4 regions of the Kocuria turfanensis genome follow, and region 3 is predicted to be linked to each of the others. Evidence: riboswitches for the same ligand, from Rfam matches in the RefSeq annotation. Region 3 holds a riboswitch; each other region holds the start of a gene.
The links. Region 3 has a riboswitch for cyclic di-AMP ahead of AYX06_RS09650 (C40 family peptidase). Riboswitches for the same ligand answer to the same signal wherever they lie in the genome.

Region 1 (4,496 bases), 1.2 Mb from region 3:
TCGGTGCGGGCTTCGGCGCCGGGGCCGGCTTCGGGGCGGCCTGGACGGCGGGAGCGGCCGGCTGCGGGGCCGGGGCAGTCGTCGGTGCGGCCACCGGCTTCGGCGCCGGGGTGGTCCGCACCACGGAGGGCGCGGCGGGAGCCGGCTGGAGGACGGGAGCGGCCTGGGCGGCCGGCTTCGGCGCCGGGGTGGCCTGCACCACGGAGGGCGCGGCGGGAGCAGCCTGCAGGACGGGAGCGGCCTGGGCGGCCGGCGTCCCGGTCCTCTGCTCGACCGTCGCGCGGGCCTTGGGCTCCGCCTTCTTCTCGGCCTTCTTCTCGGACGCCTTCTGGGCCTTCGTCACGTGGGCGGCCGGCGCCAGGGAGACGGTGGGGGCGGCGGACGGGGTCGCGGCGGCCACGGCGGACAGCGGGGCGTCGGCGGCGGCCTCCTGGGCCGGGGCCTCGTGCGCGGAGACGGTGGTGGCCAGCGCCAGGCCGGAGAAGGCGGCGACGGCGGCCACGGTGCGGGCCCTGCCGGTGAGGAGGGAGCCGACGCCGGTCGAGGAGTTCAGATCACGAGTCATGGGGGGATTCAGCAGGCTTTCTGGAGGGCCGGGCGAACCTGCCGGGAGACTGCGGTGACAGCACGGATCACCCCGCACGAGGGCGCGCGGGGTGATGCGATCTCCGGCAGCGCGGCGCTCCGGATGCGGAGGGCCGCGCACGGCGGGCGAACGGAGGAGGGGGTGTCCGGGGGGGGACGGGGCGCACCGAGCCCGGGAAGACGGGGGGTGCGGGGCGGACCCGGGAGTGCGGGTCGCGGCGGTCCGGGACGGACCGGGTGCCTCCCGCAGCGACCCTGGGATCACCGCGGGAGGCGAGCCGGATCAGCCGATCCGGTAGTAGCCGTCGAGCTGCATGGCGTTGACGGAGTGGATCTGGGTGCCCTGCGTCGGGTTCAGCGCCGAGATCATCTTGCCGCCGCCGATGTAGATGCCCACGTGGCCGCCACCGTTCTGGGAGACGAGGTCGCCGGGCTGCGGGTTGGCCACGGGGGTGCCGGCGGCGAACTGGTCCCACGTGGTGCGGGGCAGGTCGATGCCGTTCTGGGCGAAGACCCACTGGGTGAAGCCGGAGCAGTCCCAGGCGCCGAAGGCGGTGCCGCCGTAGACGTAGCCGGAGCCGATGCCCTGGTGGGCGGCGCCCACGATGCCGCCGGCGGCCGCGGGGATCTCGGTCGTGGCGTTGGCCTGCGGGGCCACGCTCGCGGTGGAGACCGCCGGCTGCGGGGCCGGGGCCTGGTAGGCCGGGGCCGCGGGCTGCGCGGCGACGGGGGCCTGGTAGGTGTAGGAGGCCAGCGAGGCGGCGGCCGGGGCCGGGGCCGGGGCCGAGTAGGCGGCGCCGGAGGCCGCGGGGACCTCGGCGTAGGCCTGGGCCGGGGCGATGGAGCCGACGATCGCGGCGCCGGCTGCGGCGGCGATCGTGGTGTTGCGCACGGCGTTCGAGGAGGTCTCGGCGCGGTGGCGGGCAGTGTTCTGCTTGAAAATAGCCATGGGTGTGTTCCTCCCTTTGCCTACGAGGTGAGCTGTCGGATTCGGGTGGGAGACACCCGGCCGCGGAGCGCATGCGCTCCGGCGACTTAACCCCAAGGCCCCGGATCACCGGGACCGGAAATGGTTCCCCCGCTTCTGCCAAGCAGTTTCTGTGCATCGGCCCCGGGCACCGGCAGAATTCGGCGATGTGCACGAGGATGCCGATCCGACCAGTGATCAGCACGCGTTGAACAATACATGACCGGTTACGGAAGTGTCACGTTTTGATCACGACGGATCACGGAATTGCATCTCGAAGGGTATGGAAACCCGCGGATTGTGTCGTTTCCGACTATCAGTGCGTGGCGGCGGCGCACGGTGGAGCGAGGGTCCGGACGCCTCGGATCCGGCCGCTCACCAGGTCGTTCACCGCTGACGGGCTCCGATCCGGCCGGACTGGCCGAAAGTGCCTTGTGAACGTCCCCACAATGATGGTCGGGTCTCGCGCCGGGCGCCGCGACGTGCCCCGGACGCGGGCACGGCCCGGCGGGCGCTCAGGCGGCGAGGACCCGGATGGCCCCGGCCGTGCGCAGGTCGATCTCCGCGGACCGGCCGGTGTCGGCGACCTCGATCCGCACCCGCTGACCCTCCACGCGGGCCCGGACCACGGCCCCGGTCAGCACGCCCACGTCGCTCAGCACGCCCAGCAGCGCGGCGTCGGCCTGCACCACCTCCGGCAGCAGCGCCACGGTGTGCGTCCCCTCCGGGTCCGCGCGGGCGGCCTCCAGCAGGGAGGGGTGCCCCGCCGCCGAGGGGCTGTCCCCGACGCCCAGTGCGGCCAGGCCCGGGATCGGCGTGCCGTACGGGGAGTAGCGGGGGCTGTGCAGCAGGTCCACCAGCCGCCGCTCGACCTGCTCGCTCATCACGTGCTCCCAGCGGCACGCCTCGTCGTGGACCTGCGCCAGGTCCAGTCCGATGACGTCGGCCAGCAGCCGCTCCGCCAGACGGTGCTTGCGCATCACCTGCACCGCCCGTTCCCGGCCCAGCTCGGTGAGCACCAGGGAGCGGTCGGCTCCCACCGTCAGCAGCCCGTCGCGCTCCATCCGGGACACCGTCTGCGAGACGGTCGGCCCGGAGTGGTCGAGGCGCTCGACGATGCGCGCCCGCATGGGCGTGATGCCCTCCTCCTCGAGCTCGAGCACGGTCCGCAGGTACATCTCCGTGGTGTCGATCAGATCGCTCATGCCTCAGTCATCCTTCGTCCGGCCGTCCGTCCCCGGGGATCCCGCCCGGTCCGGTCTTCCCGCACGAGCTTAGTCCGCGTGCCCCTGCCGCGGCGGGGACCGGGCCACGGCGGCGGGGACCGGGCCCGGGTGGGGCAGAATGGGCCGGGGCCCGGCCGTGCACGCCCCTGCACGGCCGCCGCGTCCGCCGCCCGCCGCACGTCCGTCATGAGGGAGCACCCGTTGTCCGCACACGTCACCATCCCCCAGCACCTGCTCCCCGCCGACGGCCGGTTCGGCGCCGGGCCCTCCAAGGTCCGCCCGGAGCAGGTCGACGCCGTCGCCCGGGCCGGGGCGGGGCTGCTCGGGACCTCCCACCGGCAGGCACCGGTCCGGCGGCTCGTGGGCTCGGTGCGCGAGGGCCTGGCGCAGTTCCTCCGTCTGCCCGAGGGCCACGAGGTCCTGCTCGGCCTCGGCGGGGCCACCGCCTTCTGGGACGCCGCCGTCTTCGGGCTGGTCGAGGCCAAGGCCCAGCACCTGGTGTTCGGCGAGTTCGGCGCCAAGTTCGCCCAGGCCACGGACGCCGCGCCGTTCCTGGAGGCCTCCTCGGTGGTGGAGTCCCTGCCCGGCACCCGGCCGGAGCCGCGGGCGGAGGACGGCGTGGACGTCTACGCGTGGCCCCAGAACGAGACCTCCACCGGGGTGGCCGCCCCCGTGGTGCGGCCCGCCGGCATCGCGGACGAGGCGCTGGTGCTGGTCGACGCCACCTCGGCGGCGGGCGGCATGGCCGCGGACCTCTCCGCGGCGGACGTCTACTACTTCTCCCCGCAGAAGAACCTCGGCTCCGACGGCGGGCTGTGGCTGGGGGCCTTCTCCCCCGCCGCGATCGAGCGGATCGAGCGGATCGGCGCCTCCGGCCGCTGGGTCCCCGACTTCCTGAAGCTGACCACGGCCCTGGAGAACTCGCGGAAGGACCAGACCTACAACACCCCTGCGCTGGCCACGCTGGTGATGCTGGACGAGCAGCTGCGCTGGCTCAACGGCCGGGGCGGCATGGCCTGGGCGGCGGCCCGCACGAAGGAGTCCTCCGACCTGGTCTACGCCTGGGCCGAGGCCTCCCCCTTCGCCGCCCCCTTCGTGCCCCGCCCGCAGGACCGCTCCACGGTGATCACCACGGTGGACTTCGACTCGACCGTGGACGCCGCCGCCGTGGCCGCCGTGCTGCGCGCCCACGGCGTGGTGGACGTGGAGCCCTACCGCAAGCTGGGGCGCAACCAGCTGCGGATCGCCACGTTCGTCTCGATCGAGCCCGACGACGTGGCGCGGCTGCTGGCCTGCGTGGACCACGTCGTGGACCGGCTGCGCGCGCCGGGCGGCGGACGCTAGGGGGCTCCCCCCGGGGGCGCCGCCCCGGCCGCGGGGCCCCGGGCGCGCAGCCGCAGCCAGAAGAGGGCGCCGACCAGGGCCCCGCCGAGCCCGGCGGCCACGGCCACGCCCATGCCCCACCGCGCCCCGAGGGCGTCCGTGATCCACCCGACCACGGGCGCCCCCACCGGGGTGCCGCCCATGAAGATGGCCATGTACAGGCTCATCACCCGGCCGCGCATCACCGGGGAGGTGGTCGACTGCACGTAGGCGTTGGCGGTGGTCATGATCGTCAGGGAGGACAGCCCGCACGGGACCAGCCACAGCGCGAACACCGTCAGGGTGGGCGCCGTGGCCGCCCCGAGGCAGCTGAGCGCGAAGACGGCGCTGCCGCC
Region 2 (4,496 bases), on a different contig from region 3:
ACCGCGTGCCCGCCGAACTGGTTGCGCATCGCCGCGATCATCCTCATCGCGGGGGACTCGTCCTGGCGGGAGGTGAACCGGGCGAACAGGGCGTTGGTGATGTTGGGCACCGGGACCGCGAGGTCCAGGGCCGCCTCGACGGTCCACCGGCCCTCGCCCGAGTCCTCGGCGTACCCCCGGAGCTGCTCGAGGTGCTCGTCCTCGTTGAGGGCGTTGACCGCCAGGTCGAGCAGCCATGACTTGATCACCGAGCCTTCGCGCCAGGAGTTGAAGGTTTCTCGCACCGAGCGGACATGGCCGGCTGCTTCGAGCAGTTCCCAGCCCTCGGCGTAGGCCTGCATGATCGCGTACTCGATGCCGTTGTGGACCATCTTGGCGAAGTGGCCCGCACCGTGGTCCCCGGCGTGGACGAAGCCGAAATCACTCGCGGGTTTGAGGGAGTCGAAGATCGGCTGCGCCTTGGCGACCGTGGCCTCCTCGCCGCCGACCATGAGCGCGTAGCCCTGGGTGATGCCCCACACGCCCCCAGAGACGCCGCAGTCGAGGTACTCGATGCCTCTGGTGGCGAGTTTCTCAGCCCGTGGGGCGTCGTGGATCCACCGGGAGTTGCCGCCGTCGATGATGACGTCGCCCTCGCCCAGCAGCTCGGCGAGTTCGTCGATCACCACGTCGACGACCGTGTCCGGCACCATGACCCACACGATCTGGGGCCCATGGTCGATCCGCTCCACCATCGCGGCCAAGCTCTCGGCGTCGGAGAGCTCGGCGTCGGTGTCGTAGCCGATCACGGTGTGGCCCGCCTCGCGCAGCCGTTCGCGCATGTTGCCACCCATCTTGCCCAGCCCTACCAGTCCCATCTGCATGGCGCGCTCCATCCTCGGTCATCCGCCGTGGGGACGGGCATCCTCCAGCTCCGTCTCACCGCGGAGGGGCGCCGCACAGGAGTGGTCCTCTTCCGCGGGGTGCAGCCGTTCGGGAGCCTTCCCGCCCCGGGTGCTCATCACGGTCTCACGATGGAATCTCTGCCACCACCCCAGGGGTGAAACGCATGGTGCGATACTCGTGGCTTCCACGGATCCGTCCGTCCGCGCAATGGTTCTCCGGGCTGACCGTTGTGGCCCTGGACGGTGCTGGACGTGGTGGTTGGCCACCACGGTGTTGCGGTGGTCCGGCACGGACTGCAGGACTCGGGTCACTTACCCCGGCTACCCCGCCGTTTGACGTTGCCTAATAGGGGAAGGTTCAGAATGGCGGGCGTGCCTCGGGTGCGTTCTGCGTTGCCCGGTGAAGGGCCATGAGGGCCTGTGGTGCAGACGACCAGCATGGAAAGAGCACAGTGACATGAGCGGATACCAGCTGGACGCAGTCGTGTTCGAAAAGAACTCAATCAATGGTGACGGTGCGGTCCGGGATGAGGGATCCATGATCGCGCGAGAGGCCTGGTTGACCGTTCTGGCCCTGGTGGCTGGAGGCACGCCTTCGCTGCTGGTGGTCGCGGCTTCGATGAAATTGGCCCCCATGCCGTTGCTGTTCTGGGCTGTGGCGGTGCCGGGCATGCTGGTCCTGCTCGGGATCCTGGTCTATGCGCGGTGGTCGGGGCTCGATCGGCTGTACAACCGGCTGTGGGTCGGGGTAGTCGGCGGGGTGGTGCTCACGATGGCCTTGGACGTCGTGCGCGTGGCCGGGGTGCACCTGGGGTACCTGCCGGACTCGGTGACCATGTTCGGCAACATGATCGCCGGGGCGGCTCCGATGTCAGACCCCAGCCCGCTGAGCTACTTCTTGGGGGCTGCCTATCACTTCTTCAACGGCATCTCCTTCGCCGTGATCTATTCGGTCTTGTTCGGCCGCACCCGGTGGTGGGGTCCAGTGCTGTTCTCCGTTGTGTTCGTGGAGAGCGCGATGATGCTCCTGCCGCCGATGGCTTTGAAGTTCGGCCCGTTCGGTCTCGATGCGTTCGGAACTCTCTGGAACGGGTACTTCCTCGACACACTGCTGGCCCACGCCGCCATGGGCGTAGCCCTGGGGGCTGTCATCCAGACCTCCGCCCGGTACCGCGGCATCCTGCTGAGGCCATTGGGGTGTCGTTGACGGTTCCTCGCTGGTGGGACGCGCGGAGCTGGGGGACCGACGGTACCCGTTCGCCCAGGGGCGGATTCAAGTCGATCAGGGTCGGGGTGGCGCGGCGAGGCCGGCGCCAACCGACCTGGATTTGACGTTCCCCTATGAGGGAAGGTCGACACTAGGTTCGGCAACGCCATCAGAGGCGTTCCCCTCTTGGGCGGACTGTCGAATCCTGCCGCTGTCCAAGGGGCCGCTCGTAGTACATGTCAGGCAGGAGCGGGGGAACCACCAGTGGGCTTCGCAGGAAGCTCTTGGGGCTAAGCCGCTTGGGGGCCGTTCCGCGGTTCTTCGAGCGTCCGGATGATCCCATCCGAGTCCGACAGCTAACTTCGCAGGCATTGGGAGAGGTACATCTTGTCCAGGAATCACCGTTCAGCGCGTCATCGTGTGACCCCGGCGCGCCTGCGTCCGATGAAGGCCGTTTCACGTGCCGTGACCTCGGAGGCCGGAAACATCGGCCGGTCAGCAGCTGTGGCCTTCGCCGCCACGGGTCTGCTTTTGGGTGGGGGCCTGCCGGCCAACGCGACGGAGGCAGCCGGGTCCTATGAGGCGGCGAGCTCGGTTCCCGCCGGCGGCCTTGTTGCCGCCGCGACCTCGGTCTCCGAGGGGTCGCCGACCACGCACGAGGTCGTGCCCGGTGACACGCTGGGGGCCATCTCGAGCGCTTACGGGGTGGAGCTGGAATCAGTGTTCGCCCTGAACGGGATGGGGTGGGAGACCACCATCTACCCCGGCGACGTCATCGCACTGACCGGTCGAGCAACCCTCTCCGAGGGAGCTCCGGTCACGCACGAGGTCGTGCCCGGAGACACGCTGGGGGCGATCTCGAGCGCTTACGGGGTGGAGCTGGAGTCGGTGTTCGCCCTGAACGGGATGGGGTGGGAGACCACCATCTATCCCGGCGACGTCATCGCGCTGACCTCTGACGGGGCGGTAGGCGGGCCTGTCGGCGCCCCGGCACTTGTGGCGGCCCCGGCCCCCGTCGCTGCCCCGGCTCCTGTGGCTGCGCCGGCACCTGCTCCCGCCCCGGCACCGGTCTCTGTTCCTGCACCGGTTAGGGCGATGTCGGTGGCGCCGGCATCGGCGTCCGAACCGGCGGTGGTCCCGGTGTCGGCGCCGGTGGGTCGGCTCAGTGCGCCCGTGGCCAACATGGTGACGAACTCGCCTTTCGGGTACCGGGTCAACCCGTTGACCGGTGGGGCTGCGGAGCTGCACACGGGCGTCGATTTCGCGGCAGGGTGCGACACCCCGGTGCTCAGTTCGGCGGCCGGGACGGTCACCGAAGCGGGGTTCAGCGCCTATGGGGGCGGTAACCGCATCGTCATCGATCACGGAAACGGCCTGCAGACCACCTACAACCACCTTCAGAGCCTCGGGGTGCAGGCGGGTCAAGCCGTGGGGGCCGGTGCTCTCATCGGGATCGCCGGGGCCACCGGCAACGCCTCCGGCTGCCACCTCCACTTCGAGGTCGTCGTCAACGGCCAGACCGTCGACCCCGCCGGCTGGCTGTAACCACACGGTCTCTGAGCGCCCGGTCATGCGCCCGGGCGCTCAGACACCATCTGTCTTTAGGGCAAGCACCTCTAGGTGTCTCTGCATCCTCGGGGTGTGGTCGGTGCCGCACCCGATCCCTCTCACACCCGGGGATCGCATGTCGGCCATCCGGTGATGTGGCAAGCCGGGGTGCTGCTGGTTTGTTCGTGGATATAGAGACGCACCCGCCGGCTCCCGGAGGGCGCGGTGAATGTGGTTCCCGTCATGAGTGGTGACAGGCGGTTACTCAGGGATGGGGCTCGACAGGGTGAGCCCCATGCCTGCAGAAGGTTCCTGGTGTGGGCTTGGGCGCGGATCGTGGTCGCCGGGGTCACAGGTAGCTGCAGATTTGTTGGGCGTCGCATTGGTCGGGGTCGCCTTCGGCGGCTCTTCTGTAGTTCTCGGCCACGGATTCCCGGAGGGCGGTGAGCTCAGCGATCTGTCGGTCCAGGCCGGCCAGTTGCTGGGCCAGTTGCTCGGTCACATGGGTGCAGGGCACCTGCCCGGCGTCGCGGACCCGGAGGATGTCACGGATCTCGGCCAGAGGAAGCCCGGCAACCTTGCCGCGGTGAATGAACTCCAGCCTGTCGAGGAGCTCCTTCGGGTAGTCGCGGTAGCCGTTGGCGGCACGCTGGGCCGGTGGGAGCAGTCCCTGTTTCTCGTAGAACCTGAGCGCCTTGGTCGTCATGCCGACGGCTGCGGCCGCCTCGCCGATACGCATAGTTCCTCCCGGTCCTGAAATGATCCCTGCACCTTCCACAATAGTGGAAGGTGCCTGTGTGCGGCGGCTTCCACTGCGATTCATCGGGAACGGCTCAGTGCCTGCGGGGCGGGGCGGG
Region 3 (4,496 bases):
GTAGCCTTATCAGCGTTGTATCTAAACGGTGATCAACTCCATGTCAGGGCGATGAGCGGGAATCTTCACGGAACCTTCAAGAAGGAGGTCCTGGAACCGTGGGGCCTTCCCTGGCGCGGCGGGCTAGTGAGCTTGTCGGCATGGAGCAGCGCCACGCACGTGGACGCACCCGTGCGGCTGGGCCCGTCCGGTACCGGTTCCGCACGTCGGGTGGCAGCCCCAGACGGGAGCGTGCGAACGTGGCGGACACCTGGAGATGCAGGGGAGGAAACTGTCCCTGTTGGCTAGATACAAGAGGGCTGTGTCTGTGCGGTTTTCCTCCGTGGGGTGACCCGGCCAGCTGATGTCCGCCTGAGCGGCGGAGGACCGAGAAGGGAGTACACCATGCAGGTGGGACTGGTAGGACTGGGCAAGATGGGCGGCAACATGGGTGAGCGGCTGCGCGAGGCCGGCCACACAGTGGTCGGCTACGACACCGACCCGGAGCTCTCCGACTCCGAGAGCCTCACCGCCATGGTGGAGCAGATCGGCACCCCGCCCCGGGTCGTGTGGGTCATGGTGCCGGACACGGTGGTGGACACCGTGATCGACGAGCTGGCCGGCGTGCTGGGCGAGGGCGACGTGATCATCGACGGCGGCAACTCCCGGTGGATCCACGACGCCCCCCGCGCCCGGAGACTGGCCGAACGGGGCATCGAGTACCTGGACTGCGGGGTCTCCGGCGGCGTGTGGGGGATCACCCAGGGATACGCCCTGATGGTCGGCGGGGACGAGGGCACCGTGGCCAAGGCGCAGCCGATCTTCGACTCGCTCAAACCCGCCGGCGAGTTTGGCTTCGTCCACGCCGGTGAGCACGGTGCGGGTCACTTCGCGAAGATGGTCCACAACGGCATCGAGTACGCGATCATGCAGGCCTACGCCGAGGGCTGGGAACTGCTCGAGGCCGCCGGTCACGTCCGCTCGGTACGGGAGACCTTCAACTCCTGGCGCGAGGGGTCGGTGATCAAGTCCTGGCTGCTGGACCTGGCGGTGAACGCGCTCAACGAGGACGAGCACCTGGACCGGCTCGCCGGCTACGCCGAGGACTCCGGCGAAGGCCGCTGGACGGTGGAGGCCGCTCTGGACCTCGCGGTCCCGGTGCCGGCCATCTCCAGCGCCCTCTTCGCCCGGTTCGCCTCCCGGCAGGACCAGGCCCCGGCGATGAAGATGATCGCGGCGATGCGCAACCAGTTCGGCGGCCACACGGTCCGCGACGTGGCCGCGGGCCCCGAGCACGTCGAGGCCGCACCCGGCGAGGAGCCGGCCCACCCCGCCGAGCAGTAGGTCCGACCGTCCCCGCCGCCAACGGCTCGGAAGCGGCCACCCTCACCCCTCTGCAAGGCCTGTGCGCCATGCCGATCCGCACGGTCACCACGGTCGGCACTGCTCCCGCCCGGTGCCGGCCTTGTCGAGGAACGCCTACGGGGCGAGGGGATCGCGGATCAACAGCCGGTGACCACGATCGAGGCAGCGGTGACGGCACCGCCCGGCGTCCCCAATCGGCCCCGGAATACTGATCGGCCCAGCCACGTGGCAGCCGGCAGCCCAGTGGATCCGCCGCTGACCATCCTGGCCTCACCAACGACAGCGAAGGACCCGCTTAATTACTCCCCTCGCAGCGGGCCATTGATCTACCGGTCCCATACATGGACCCGGATGAATTTGAAGATCTCGTGAAGAAAGCAGCTCTTCTCACCTGTTCGACACCCTTGGATATGAAGATTTCATGAAGGAAACAGTTCACTCCCCCAAGCAATGCTGGGCGGTTTCGTAAAAAAATCCGAGAACACCCTTGAGGGACGCTGAAGCTCCCCCGGGGGTTCACCTTCCCCCGCACCGGGCGCAGGCCGAAGGATTCCACGGGTAATGAGGGGCAGCGGATCCGAGCTCCCACCGCGCTCATCGGCGCGATACCGCAGGTCAGAGCCTCCCCGGGGCGGTCCCGATGAGTGGTGGCACGGGGAGGAAAGACAGCTAGCGGCGCCACCCCGCCGGAACGAATGTGCCCCAGGCGTGGTGGGCTACCGGCCGTTTTGCCGGCGACCGCGCGAGGCCGGCGCAAGCCTTTTCCCGGCACCACAGGGAATGTGACCTTTTCGTTATCTAGGCGCTAGTGTCCTCTGCGTGCCGTTGGCTGATCTCATCGGCTTCCCCGGGTGCTTCGCCGAATTCTGCCGGCAGCCGGGGTCCCCAATACAGAAATGACTTGGCAGAAGCGGGGGAACCATACCCGGTCCGCACCCGGACCTTGGGGTGAAGCCGCCGGAGCTGCAGGCTCGGCGGCCGGGTGCCTCCCACCCGAACCCGACAGCTCACCTCGTAGGCAAAAGGAGGACCCTCATTCATGGCTTTCTTCACGCGTAGCTCTGCCCGCCACCGCGCCCAGACCCCCTCGCACCTGGTGCGCACCACGACCCTGGCCGCCGCTGTCGGCGCGGCGGTGATCGGCTCCGTCGCCCCCGCTCAGGCCTATGCCGAAGCCCCCGCCACGTCCGGCACCGCATACTCGACCCCCGCGACCTCCCCGGCTCCGGCCGCTTCCCAGGCCCCCGTCACCGTGCAGGCGGCGAGCCTGCCGGCCGCTGGGGCGGCCACCTCGAGTCTGTCCCCCCAGTCCTCGGACATTTCCGAGATCTCCGCCACCTCCGCTGCGGCCGGCGGCATTGTCGGCACCGCGATGCAGGGCGTCGGTACCGGCTACGTCTGGGGCGGCACGGACTTCGGCGCCTGGGACTGCTCCGGTTTCACCCAGTGGGTCTACGCCCAGCAGGGCATCGACCTCCCCCGCACCAGCCAGCAGCAGTGGGCGGCCGGCACCCCGACCACTGACCCGCAGCCCGGCGACCTCGTCGTCCAGAACGGCGGGGCCCACATCGGGATCTACCTCGGTGGCGGCAAGATGATCTCCGCGCTGAACCCCACCCAGGGCACCTTCGTGCACAGCGTGAATGCCATGCCGACGGTCGGCTACGTCACTTTCCGCTGAGCCAACCCGCCGCCCGCCACGAATGCCGCCCGTGGCGGGCGGCGGGTGTGCCCCCACCTGATCAGCATCCAGGATCGGTCGGTCAGAACCTGAGATGCCTGCATCAGGCCACCGCCGGGGAACACCCCGATTCGGCCCCCTGATGGGCCCGCTCTTGAAGGTTCAGTGAAGATCTACCGCCCAGCCCTCCCAGCCCGGAGAAAGCAACCACGGCGGGGTTACCGTGGACGGATCGGCCCGCCTCGACCCGAGGCTGAGCAGAGCAAACACCACGATGTGCAGGCCCAGCACGGGCTGCTGCGAAGGAGAGGTTCGTCATGACGTCGACGATCAAGCACCTGGCCGCCGGGACGGCCCTGGCGCTGGCCCTCAGCGGTGCCGGGGCGACCGCGGCGGTCGCGTCCCCGACGCACCAGCCTGCCTCCGCCTCCGCACAGACGGGCGCTGAGCGGCACATGAACCACGACCGCCATTTCGCCGTGATGATGGTCCCCCACCACCAGGGTGCCACCGACATGGCCGAGCTGGCCCTGCAGAAGTCCGAGCGTCCCGAGATCCGTGACCTGGCGGAGAAGATCATCGAGGCCCAGACCGAGGAGATCCAGCAGCTGGAAGCAGCGGCCCAGCGGCTGGCCGCCGAGAACACCCCGGGACACCACCACCACCACGGCCACGGCCACGGCCACGGCCACCACCACGGCCACGGGCACCACGGCCACGGCCATGGCGGCCATGGTCAGAGCATGAATGCCGACATGCAGGGCGCCATGATGGGCGAAATGGACGGCATGGACGGCATGAGCCTGGAAGAGCTGGCGAAACTGTCCGGGGATGATTTCGACAAGGCCTTCCTCGAAGAGATGATCGCCCACCACCAGATGGCTCTCGAGATGGCCGAGATGGAGCTGCAGATGGGCACCGACCCAGAGCTGCGAGCCATGGCGGAGAAGATGATCGAGGACCAGCAGGCGGAGATCGAGCTCATGCAGGGCTGGTTGGAGGAGTGGTTCGCGGCCTGATCCAGGACCACGAACTGAGCCCCCACCGGCTGGAACGGGCCGACACCGGGACGTCATGATCCCCGTCGACCCGTTCCAGCCAGTCCAGTGCGGTGATCCCCGACGCGGCACCCGATGGGCGCGCGCCCTTCGCACAGTCAGCAGCACCCCAAACGGTCACCGACCAACCGCAGGTTCGCCAGCGCCGCGTCCTCTTGCCTCAGGACACGGACCCCCTCGCCTGGGGTCTTGCTCCTCCAGCGCGCGCACCGTCACCGAGATGGCCGAGACCACCGGAGTCCCCTCGCTCGGTGGTGGTGGCCGGGTCCCGACCGTGTTGCGTCTGTCCGGGCTCGTGAAGGGGCGACACGCGATCTTCTCCGTGCCCGATAACCCTCTCATCCGCCCGGGGCAGGGGATCGTTAGCCACAGCGACCACCGGTTCACCGGTGAGCCCGGCCACGTCGAGTCCA
Region 4 (4,496 bases), 410 kb from region 3:
GCGCGAGCTCGTGGTCAACGCCCTGATGCACCGGGACTACGGCCCCTTGGCCAGGGGGACCCAAGTGCAGATCGAGCTCTATGCAGATCGGCTCGTCGTCAAGAACCCGGGTTCGCTTTACGGCGGCGTCGAGGTCGGAGGGCTCGGCGCGGATGAGATCACGTCCTCGCGCAACGGTCTGCTTGCTCGTCTGCTCTCCGACGTCGAACTCCCGGGCCGGGGCGAGGTGGTCTGCGAGAACAGGGGGTCGGGCATTCCCCGGATCATGGCGACGCTGCGCGCTGCAGGCATGACCCCGCCCGAGTTCGAGGCCACGCTGAGCCACGTCAAGGTCACCGTTCCCCGGCATGCCCTTCTCGACACCGACACCGTGGAATGGATCGCCTCCCTTGGCGTCACCGGCCTCACCGATGCCCAGCACATGGCCCTGGCGATGCTCCACCACGGCACCGAGGTGTCCAACGAGCGGTTGCGCAGTTGGGGACTCGACAGCCGGGAAGCCACCGCGGCACTCACTGACCTCGTGGACAGGGGGCTTGCCGAGCGTTCTGGCGGGAGACGTTATGCCCGGTATCAGCTCTCACCGGACGTCGCGCTGTCTTCCCGAGTGGCCGGATCCGATGTCGACCCATCGAGCCCACTCGAAAGATCGGCGCCTCGACCCGGCGGGACGATCGTCCTGGACGAAGACTTGGAGTCCGTGTTGCGTGCTGTGGGTGCGGAGGGCCTGGATGCCACGCGACCGGTGGCCGCCCACCTGGGATGGACCTACAGCCGGACGCTGAGCCGGATCAACGAGCTCATCGGCCGTGGCATGCTCGAGGCTACGGCTCCTCCCACCAGTCGCAAGCGCCGGTACAGGGTCACGGCTGAAGGTGTCCGACGCCTCTCGGTGTCCTGAGGCGCCCCGTAACGAGACTCGGGTGTGCGGTTCCCGTCGGGACGGGAACCGCACACCCGAATCCTGCGTGGAGTGTCAGCGCACGCGGAGGTAGACGGGACCCGAGCCGACGTTGACGGTCTGGATGACCGTCTGGTTGCCGTTCCAGCCGCCGTGGACGGCCTTGCCGCCGCCGATGTACACGGCGATGTGGGCGAAGCCCATGCCCCCGTTGGCGTAGTAGACCAGGTCACCGGGCTGGGCCTGGGCGGCGGAGACCCGGTGGCCGAGGTTCAGGTAGGAGACCGGCCACCCGTGGTGGTGGATCCCGGCCGCGCGCAGGGACTTGGTGACCAGGGAGGTGCAGTCCTGGCCCACGCCGACCTGGTTCCTGGCCGCGGCGGCGATGGTCGCGGCCTTGCCCGACTGGGACTGGATGCTGACGAGCTGCTGGGGGGCTGCGGCCGGGGCGGCCTGGGCCGGGGCCACGCTGCCGAGCGCCATGGCACCGGCGGCGACCGCCAGGGTCGCCGTGCGTCCCAGCGGGAACGAGCGCTGGGCGCGGTGGCGGGGCGTGCGGGAGTGGAAGATGGGCATGAGTGATGTCCTCCCTTTTGCCTGCGAGGTGAGCTGTCGGATGCGGGTGGGAGACACCCGGTCGCAGGGTGGAGGCCCTGGCGACTTAACCCCTAGGTCCCGGGGGAGGGACCGTTCGTGGTTCCCCCGCTTCTGCCGAGCGATGTGTTCAGGGGGCCCCGGGCACCGGCAGAATTCGGCGATGTGCATGGGGGTACCGATCAGTGGGGGGATCGGCACGGAGAGAACACTAATCGAAAAGTAACGAGAAAGTCTCGTTTTGATCACGGGCGTGTCTCGGAATCTGTTGCGATTTGGCTGTGGGCACCTGCGCCCACGGCTGGCTCGCCCGGCGAGGGGTGGCGGCGGAGATCCCCAGGAGGCTCATCTCGAGACGAAGGTGGTCTTGACCTGCGGCTCTGCCCAGCTCATGCCGACGGGTAGGTACGTTCCTGTCCTGGGGCGGGAGGTCCCTCGGCGACACCCATGTCATGGCGCAAGAATTCGCGGGAAAAGCTTCCCGAAGTTGAGCCCCCGATAGTGGTGTAGCGCGGTGGTCCTGCTCGTCGTTCCGGACGAGGGCGCGGCCACCGTGAGATCTTTCGAGTTCACCTCTCACAGCACCCTCGAAAGGACATCATCACGATGACCGCTCCTCACATTGTCGACCCTGTCGGCCTGCTCGGCGAAGCCCTGTCCGAAGCGTCCCCGGATCTGATGCGGTCCCTGCTGCAGACGGTGATCAACGCGCTGCTCTCCGCCGACGCCGAGGCGGTGGTCGGCGCCGAATGGGGCCGACCCGCTCCCGAGCGGGTGACCCAGCGCAACGGCTACCGGCACCGCGACCTCGACACCCGCATCGGCACTATCGACGTCGCCGTCCCGAAGCTGCGCACCGGCACCTACTTCCCCGACTGGTTGCTCCAGCGGCGCAAACGGGCCGAGTCCGCCCTCATCACGGTCGTGGCCGACTGCTACCTGGCCGGGGTCTCGACCCGCCGGATGGACAAGCTGGTGAAGACCCTGGGGATCAACAGCCTGTCGAAGTCCCAGGTCTCCCGGATGGCCGGTGATCTCGACGAGCACGTGGAGTCCTTCCGCCACCGGCCCCTGGACGAGGCCGGTCCTTTCACGTTCGTGGCCGCCGACGCGCTGACCATGAAGGTCCGCGAAGGCGGGCGCGTAGTGAACGCGGTCGTGCTGCTGGCCACCGGGGTCAACGGCGACGGCCACCGCGAGGTCCTGGGCATGCGGGTGGCCACGGCCGAGACCGGGGCGGCCTGGAACGAGTTCTTCGCCGACCTCGTGGCCCGCGGCCTGGGCGGGGTCCGCCTGGTCACCTCCGACGCCCACGCCGGGCTCAAGGACGCGATCGCCGCGAATCTGCCCGGGGCCACCTGGCAGCGGTGCCGCACCCACTACGCGGCCAATCTCATGTCGATCTGCCCGAAGAGCATGTGGCCGGCCGTGAAGGCGATGCTGCATTCGGCCTACGACCAGCCCGACGCCACCGCCGTGCACGCCCAGTTCGACCGCCTCATCGACTACGTCGCCGAGAAGCTCCCGGCGGTGGCCGAGCATCTGGGGCAGGCCCGGGAGGACATCCTCGCCTTCACGAGCTTCCCCAAGGACGTCTGGGCCCAGATCTGGTCCAACAACCCCGCCGAACGGCTGAACAAGGAGATCCGGCGGCGGACCGACGCAGTCGGGATCTTCCCCAACCGAGCAGCCATCGTCCGCCTCGTCGGCGCCGTGCTGGCCGAACAGACCGACGAGTGGGCCGAAGGCCGCCGCTACCTCGGCCTGGAGGTACTCACCCGATGCCGGCTCACCACCGTCGACGTCACCGGAAGCGAGGTGAATCCCGACCCCCTGACCGCACTGACAGCCTGATCCCCGTACGAAGGATCGTTACACCACTCCCGGGGGCTTGACCGCCTGAGCGCTGAGCTTGGTGAACCATCGGCCCGACTTGATGTCATCCGGGCTGAGCCCCTTGACGAAATCTCGCAGCTTGGCTCGTTCGTCCTCGACGACCTTCCGGTCGGCATCATTCGCGTCGTCGGTGTCGATACCGTCAATCGGAGCCTTGGCCATGGCGAGCCCTCTCGGGTGGATTCAGTGCCCAGCTGGATGGCCAGACCTTGGACAGATCCGCTGACGTCTCAACAGGGGCACCACACGATGGGTCCTGTTGTTGATTCTCAGCGTCGCGGATCCGTTGCATACGCATGCTAATGCCGCGGGGTGACTGGTGACCCGTGACCACGCTGATCTACGCACAGGGGCCATAGGCCCCGGTCATGCACGAGGCTCGGCATGCCGGTGAGTGATTGCACCTACGGCATCTAGACCTCACAGCCGCGCCACGGGAGGTGCTACGGCAGATCCGTGGACTGACGGCCGCCGTGACCTTATCAGCGGGGAATGCGTAGGTCTTCGCTGCAGAAACCCACCCGGGAAATATCCTGATCCGGCCTCAGACCGGGTCGGCCCCGTCGCGCGAGTTGTGCGAGCGAGGAGGTCTCCGCCGACTGCCGAGGCCGGCGAGCAGTGTGTCCAGATCGTCCGAGGTGGCCCATCCGTTGACGGACACCTGACCCTCGGCAGTGACTCGAACTTCTAGGCGGTCATTGCATGTGCCCAGACGGTCCCGGAGATGGGCGTATCGCGGAGTGAGGAAGTGGAAGCGCTGGTTGGTGGAGCCCACCCAGGGGCGGGTGAGATCCGGGAGGGCATCGTCGTAGGGTCCGTCGACCAGGAGATCGGTGGCCCCGAGGAGACGACGAACGGCGTCGTCGCCCCGGGCTGCACGAGCCTCTAGGTCCTCGCGGAGGTAACCGGTGAACGTCATGACGGACAGGCCGCGTACCTGCGCCGCTTCGGCCAGTTCGGCGAGGCCTTCGGCCTGCTCGAACGGTTCGCCGCCGAGCAGGGTGATGCCCTCGACGTCCGAGCGGTCAGCCTCGTCCACGAGCGCGAGCGCTTCTGCGGGCCGTCCACCGCTCTTGGCCCACATGTGCGGATTGAAGCACCCGCG

Region 1: another riboswitch for cyclic di-AMP. It lies ahead of AYX06_RS14940 (C40 family peptidase); the one in region 3 lies ahead of AYX06_RS09650 (C40 family peptidase).
Region 2: another riboswitch for cyclic di-AMP. It lies ahead of AYX06_RS19545 (LysM peptidoglycan-binding domain-containing M23 family metallopeptidase); the one in region 3 lies ahead of AYX06_RS09650 (C40 family peptidase).
Region 4: another riboswitch for cyclic di-AMP. It lies ahead of AYX06_RS20510 (NlpC/P60 family protein); the one in region 3 lies ahead of AYX06_RS09650 (C40 family peptidase).

What each region holds. Positions count from the first base shown of each region.
Region 1 covers NZ_CP014480.1:3,252,344-3,256,839, reverse strand. Annotated here, with positions in the region: gene AYX06_RS14945 (C40 family peptidase) at 1-565, opposite strand, end outside; gene AYX06_RS14940 (C40 family peptidase) at 869-1,534, opposite strand; cyclic di-AMP (ydaO/yuaA leader) riboswitch at 1,540-1,729, opposite strand; gene AYX06_RS14935 (metal-dependent transcriptional regulator) at 2,068-2,757, opposite strand; gene serC (phosphoserine transaminase) at 2,965-4,122, shown strand; gene AYX06_RS14925 (MFS transporter) at 4,119-4,496, opposite strand, start outside.
Region 2 covers NZ_CP014482.1:37,840-42,335, forward strand. Annotated here, with positions in the region: gene gnd (phosphogluconate dehydrogenase (NAD(+)-dependent, decarboxylating)) at 1-863, opposite strand, end outside; gene AYX06_RS18040 (hypothetical protein) at 1,342-2,091, shown strand; cyclic di-AMP (ydaO/yuaA leader) riboswitch at 2,303-2,476, shown strand; gene AYX06_RS19545 (LysM peptidoglycan-binding domain-containing M23 family metallopeptidase) at 2,536-3,636, shown strand; gene AYX06_RS18050 (heavy metal-responsive transcriptional regulator) at 3,989-4,378, opposite strand.
Region 3 covers NZ_CP014480.1:2,079,980-2,084,475, forward strand. Annotated here, with positions in the region: gene gnd (phosphogluconate dehydrogenase (NAD(+)-dependent, decarboxylating)) at 385-1,323, shown strand; cyclic di-AMP (ydaO/yuaA leader) riboswitch at 2,209-2,377, shown strand; gene AYX06_RS09650 (C40 family peptidase) at 2,384-3,025, shown strand; gene AYX06_RS09655 (DUF305 domain-containing protein) at 3,343-4,044, shown strand.
Region 4 covers NZ_CP014480.1:2,486,490-2,490,985, forward strand. Annotated here, with positions in the region: gene AYX06_RS11520 (ATP-binding protein) at 1-901, shown strand, start outside; gene AYX06_RS20510 (NlpC/P60 family protein) at 977-1,477, opposite strand; cyclic di-AMP (ydaO/yuaA leader) riboswitch at 1,483-1,668, opposite strand; gene AYX06_RS11530 (IS256 family transposase) at 2,102-3,349, shown strand; gene AYX06_RS11535 (hypothetical protein) at 3,368-3,553, opposite strand; gene AYX06_RS19810 (4Fe-4S single cluster domain-containing protein) at 3,936-4,496, opposite strand, start outside.